Regions from separate parts of the Paenibacillus sp. J22P218 genome, predicted to be linked through region 2. Evidence: riboswitches for the same ligand, from Rfam matches in the RefSeq annotation. Region 2 holds a riboswitch; the other holds the start of a gene.
The links. A riboswitch is a leader RNA that binds a small molecule or an ion and turns the genes downstream of it on or off. The one in region 2 is predicted to bind cyclic di-GMP.

Region 1 (3,170 bases), on a different contig from region 2:
ATCGATATTCGAGATCGTTACCGTCTTCGTCGTTGTGTTGCCTGCTTCGTCTGTTGCTACGAAGTCGAAGCTGCCATTCTCGTCGAACACATGGCTGCTTGCATTGAGCGTACCATCCGTAGAAGACGCTGCAACCGTTATAGATTGATTCGTTAATGCCGTATTATATGGGGCAATTACGATGACAGGGCCTTGCCTATCAATATTGCTGACCGATGCTGTCGCTGAACCCGTATTACCTGCAGCGTCTCTAAAAGTAAACGTAAAGTTTCCATTCGCTGTAAACGTATAGCTTGTCGACCCTCCATTATTCGTTACGGTTATCGGTTCGCTGCCGGTTATAGTTGCCGTTACATTACCGCTTGTAGGTGTTGTAATGGAATAACTGACTATGGCCGTCGGCGGAGTTGTATCCACCGGCCCGTTCGGTACAATCACTTGCTCCACTGTTGCATCACTATATCCGCGTGCGCTTACAGTAAGCTGATGTAATCCTTGTTTGAGCGCACCTGTTTTGAACGTAATTTTGCCTTTGCTGATCGAATAGTTTGTGCTGGGTACGTTCGCCCCGCCATCGCTAATCGCCGTAATATTTCCGCGCCAATTGGAATTGTCATTGAACGTGATCTCAATCGGATTTGATACGGTGTTCGCTGTCGTATCCGCTTGAAGAGAAGGCGGCGAAAGCACGATTGGAGCAGCGTTGATTCGTTGAGAGACACTCGTATTTTTGTAATCGTCCGCTAGAACCGTAATCGTATGAGTCCCTTTGGTCAGAATACCTGCTTGTAAAGTAATCATACCGGCACTTACCACATAGGCGGATGAATCAAGCGCCGTTCCATCCACATTGACGGAAGTGATTGCACTTCGCCAGCCTGCATCATCCCTGAACGTGATCTCGATCGGATTAGCAGTATCATTTTTTGAAGAATCACTTCGAAGCGATGGTGCATTGCGAAGCACTGGAGGTGAAGTAATCACCTGTTCAACCGATGTATCATAATAGCCTCTGGCCGCTACAGTGACCGTACGGTTCCCACGGCTAATAACACCGGCTTCAATCGTTATTTTACCTTCAACGATGCTGTACTTCGATGACCGCAGCGTTGATCCGCCGACCTTCACGGATGTAATCGCTTGTCGCCAGGCCGCATCATCCGCGAACGTAATTTCAATCGGATTGATCGTATTGTTGCTCGTTGTGTCGGCCTCCAATACCGGACCGGGCAGCGGTGCTGCCACGATCGTTTGAGACACGGCTGCATCTGTATAACCAGTAGCTTTAATTGTAAGTTCGTGCAAACCAACGCTTAGGACACCAGCGTTAATCGTCAACTTACCTGAGCGAATCGAGTAGTCGGCAGATTGCAGCTGCGCCTCGTCACTCTCAACCGATGTGATCGCGCTGCGCCACCTGGAGCTGTCGCTAAAAGTAATCACGATCGGATTATCCGTATCGTTGGTGGTCCGATCCGCACTCAGCTTAGGCGCTTTGTTAGGAGATGCTGCATTAGCGGCTGCCGGGGAAATAACTAAAGCTATCAAGGTAACGAGTAACAAATTAATGAATACATGCTTGACTTTATGTCGCAACATCAATTCCTCCTGAGGATAAATAGAATGGACAACCAAAAGTTAACAACACAAAAAAACCGACTTGATCCAATTGTCACTTAAAAATGGATTCAGGTCGGTTGCACTACTAGCTCCTGCGAGTTTAAGTGCCCAATTATGGACTCGCAATCATCGCTTCCCTATGTAATTATGTTCGTGCTTGTACTTTCCATCCCCCTAACTGGATATTAGGTAATTAAGACTAGAAACTTCGTTTGAATCTAGTAAAATAGTATTACTTGTTATGTGATAATTATAGAGTTTGCACCCAAAAATAAGCAATATAAATTTTACATTCTTTTACAACATAAACTTTTCCTATCCGCTAGGATTCGACAGTCATCCGGATTCCTTTTCGACATTCCTCCGCTTTTAAGAAATGCCTCCTTTTTATAACAAAATGATTATTGACAAATAAATATTTTTATGTTATAATAAAATATTTTACAGTTTACACAAACTTCTCTTCCTGATAAGATGTTTTATGCTTGCATGAAGACACGGATCAGCCCGTGATTCTTCAACATCTGATTAGGGAGGTTTTTTTGCATGCAACAACAAAGCGGAATACAGGCCTTATCTATTTCGGCCGAGATGATGGGCAAGACGGAAACGATCTTTCCTACTGTGTTATGGGACAAGGAGAACGTCATATTGGTCGATGCCGGGTTTCCCGGACAACTCCCGCTGCTGAGAGCCGAATTAGAGCGAGTTGGCATTCCAATCGATCGGGTGAACCGCATTATTGTAACGCATCAGGATCTTGATCATATCGGAGGTTTGCCTGCGATTAGGGCTGCACTTCCGCAAAAGCCAGTTATATATGCTTCCGCTCCAGAAATACCGTACATTCAAGGCGAACGGAGGCTAATCAAAATTACGGATGCCGCGATCGAGCATGCTATCCGTTCGCTTCCTCCGGAAGTGCCCGAAGAATGGAGATCCGCATTTCGAAAAACGCTTGAGCATCCTCCTTCGGCTTCAGTCGATTCCGTGCTGGAATACGGGGAGCAGCTCCCTTATTGCGGCGGTATCGTCGTCATCAGCACAACTGGGCATACGCCAGGTCACATTAGCCTCTATCATAGACCGAGCAAGACGCTTATCGCTGCCGATGCGCTCAGGGTCGTCGACGGACAACTGCAGCTTCCCGATCCGAATCTATGCACGGATTATGAGCAAGCCTGCAGCTCCATATCTGAGCTTGCACAATACGATATAGACACTGTCATTTGTTATCATGGCGGCATCTTCACCGGTCTAGCAGGCGAACGCATCCGCCAGCTAGCCAGCGGGACGGCTGGTTAATTTATTGCGAATGATATTGGACCCGGCTGTAACCTAGACTTCAAGCATATACAAACAAAGAGGTTACCCCTATCGTCCAATTGGACGTTCCGTTTAGGGATAACCTCTTCCTATGTTTTTCGAATTGTCAGGAGCACTGCTCTGCGCCGTTACTCTCGTAAGCCGATTTTGCGCAATTGATTCCGTTCATGGCTCAAGCCCAGATTAGCGAGCGTTCTCATGCATAATAAGAACATTTTGCGGTC
Region 2 (3,170 bases):
GGTTGTGGCGTTGCTGTCGGCTCCGGTGTCGGAGTCGGCGTTGGATCTGGCGTTGCTGTCGGCTCCGGTGTCGGAGTCGGCGTTGGTTCTGGCGTTGCTGTCGGCTCCGGTGTCGGAGTCGGCGTTGGTTCTGGCGTTGCTGTCGGCTCCGGTGTCGGAGTCGGCGTTGGTTCTGGCGTTGCCGTTGGCTCCGGTGTCGGAGTCGGCGTTGGTTCTGGCGTTGCCGTTGGCTCCGGTGTCGGAGTCGCTGTTGGTTCTGGCGTTGCCGTTGGCTCCGGTGTCGGAGTCGCTGTTGGTTCTGGCGTTGCCGTTGGCTCCGGTGTCGGAGTCGGGGTCGGTACAATTACAGTCTTCTTCACGAAAAACTCGATTTCACGAATTTTATCCGTCTGAGCTGTCGAGGAACCGGATTTGGTTCCGCTTGCTCCGTAGGATGTCGTCTCAGTTTTATATTTGTTGCCGGATTTCCAAGTAATCTTCACGCACACGACATCATGTTTCAATAAATCCGTGTCATTAATTACGTTCCAATTAACGGTCTTCTTGTTGCTCTTTAATTCGCCGCTCACGACTTTTTTGCCGCTAGGTCCTACTTCAAAGCTATTAGAATTACCTACCGTATATTTATAGCTGGCATCGTAGCCTTCCGTGCAGCCTGGAGCCGGCAGTTCCTTGTAGTAAAACTTTACATAGGATATTGTTTGTTCTTTATAATAAGTTACCCATTTCCACTTACCGTTGACTTTTTCGTATTTCTCATAAGCATACTGAGGCGCCTGAAGGCCACTTCCGCTAATAGCACCACCGTCATACTCATAGGTTTTAGTTGCACCATCCGATAACCCTTCAACTTTCACGCAAGTAATGGCATAACCATCTCCCGCATTCCAGTTTAAATTGGTTTTATCGTAGTCGCGGGAACCGCTAACGACTTGGTCCCCATCATCGGATAGGGAAAAATTATAGTTGTAAAAGAAGACCTCATCCACATAATCGCCGCTGCAATTGCTTGCCGCCCCACTGCCGCTTCCATGGGCAAAAACCGTACCTGCCGTACCTATCGTTAAGATGACGACCAACTTCAACAATAGGGCTGACTTCAACCACTTCTTCTTAATCATAAATACCCTCCCCGTAATATATGACGTCATGACTTCCGCAAAATAAAAAAGACCGCCATGACAGTTCATGGCGGTCGGACGATCATAGCATCGATAGCTTAACGATGCCTTAGACTCCTGGCTTTGCGTCCCAACCTTTCGGATGGTTTGCGATTTACATGAGATATTGTTGTTTTGTTAGCTTTTTTGCATAAATATGTAACAATTGTGATTCGCAAGTCCTATTCTATTACTGTTACTATGAAGGTGTCAATACTAGATTAGCATTTTGAGAACATAAATTTCACGCCATTAAATGTATGCGTATTCATGCGTTTGTTCGACAAATTTCATCATGATAATTAGTAGAAGAAATAAGAAAAGCGCAGCCGTCAGACGGTTATTCACCATCAATACGGCCACGCTTGTATAGTTACTTATATCTTGCTTCCATACAACTCGTCTATTACTCGCCGGAGCGTTGATCTCTCATATGCGGGAACAACAGTACGTCCCTGATCGAAGGCGCATCCGTCAACAGCATAATGAGACGGTCGATGCCGATTCCCAAACCGCCAGTAGGCGGCATGCCGTATTCAAGGGCACGGATGAAGTCATCATCCATCTCATGCGCTTCGTCGTTGCCGTGCTCTTTCTCTACGAGCTGTGCCTCGAACCGTTCGCGCTGGTCGATCGGATCGTTCAGCTCGGTAAAGGCGTTCGCGTGCTCGCGTGCTACGATGAATAGCTCGAAGCGGTCCGTGAAGCGCGGATCGGCTTCACTCTTCTTCGCCAGCGGCGAGATCGCAACCGGATGTCCGGTAACGAACGTAGGCTGAATCAGCGTATGCTCGCCAAATGTTTCGAAGAACGCGTTCAAGATATGACCAAACGTCATATGCGGCTCAACCGCAACTTTATGCTCCTTGGCAAGGCGATGTGCTTCCTCGTCGGTCATCTCCACGCTGAAGTCGACACCCGTAAGTTCCTTCACGAGATCGACCATCGAGACGCGGCGCCATTGCGGAGTCAAGTCGACTTCTTGGCCTTGGTACATAATCTTCGTTGTGCCAAGCACCTCTTGTGCGATATGCGCAATCAGATTCTCGGTCAGAGCCATTATATCTTTGTAGTCAGCGTAAGCCTCATACAGCTCGATCATTGTGAACTCAGGGTTGTGACGCGTGGAGATACCCTCGTTGCGGTATACGCGGCCGATCTCATATACCTTCTCCAAGCCGCCCACAATAAGACGCTTTAGATGAAGCTCGATCGCAATACGCATATAAAGCTGCATATCTAGCGCGTTATGATGAGTGATGAAAGGACGAGCAGCAGCTCCGCCCGCTATCGAGTGCAGCGTTGGCGTCTCTACTTCTAAGTAACCTCTCGAATCGAGATAACGGCGCATCGATTGAATGATTTTGGACCGGGTAATGAACGTTTGTTGAACGTCCGGATTCACAATCAGGTCGACATAACGTTGACGATAGCGCAGTTCGACGTCCTTCAGGCCATGGTACTTGTCAGGCAGCGGCAGCAACGATTTCGTCAATACGTCAACATCCTGCGCTTTGACGGAAACTTCGCCTGTATTCGTCTTGAACACGACGCCATGTACGCCGACAATATCACCAATATCAAGCAGATCGAATGCAGCGAACTTATGCTCTTCGACCGTGTCCTTGCGGACGTAGATTTGAATCTTGCCGCTCAAGTCCTGGATATGCGCGAAGCCCGCCTTGCCCATGCCGCGCTTCTGCATAATACGGCCGGCGATGCTCACTTTAACCGCTTGGCCTTCCAGCTCTTCCTTCGTAGACGCTTCATAGGCTGTTAGAATATCTTTGGCATTATGAGTGCGCTCGAACTTCTTGCCGAATGGGTCAACGCCTAAAGCGCGAAGCTCGTCTAGTTTGTCTCGGCGGATCTGCAGAAGCTCACTTAGCTCCTGCTCCTGTCCCTGCTCGTTATTCTCATGTTCCACTTTCGTTCATCTCCCTGATACGTAAGGGTAACCGATAACGTTCAAAAAGCTTCCGGCAAGGAAGCTTTCTAAACCATTCATCG

Region 1: it holds a riboswitch for cyclic di-GMP, as region 2 does, so the genes downstream of both, AC0YN0_RS24180 (hemoblobin-interacting domain-containing protein) here and AC0YN0_RS30040 (LPXTG cell wall anchor domain-containing protein) in region 2, are expected to answer to the same signal.

Annotation. Positions count from the first base shown of each region.
Region 1 covers NZ_JBWDNL010000006.1:122,505-125,674, forward strand. Annotated here, with positions in the region: gene AC0YN0_RS24180 (hemoblobin-interacting domain-containing protein) at 1-1,599, opposite strand, end outside; cyclic di-GMP riboswitch class II at 1,683-1,766, opposite strand; gene AC0YN0_RS24185 (MBL fold metallo-hydrolase) at 2,167-2,925, shown strand; gene AC0YN0_RS24190 (hypothetical protein) at 3,075-3,170, opposite strand, start outside.
Region 2 covers NZ_JBWDNL010000010.1:88,098-91,267, reverse strand. Annotated here, with positions in the region: gene AC0YN0_RS30040 (LPXTG cell wall anchor domain-containing protein) at 1-1,121, opposite strand, end outside; cyclic di-GMP riboswitch class I at 1,188-1,283, opposite strand; gene lysS (lysine--tRNA ligase) at 1,567-3,087, opposite strand.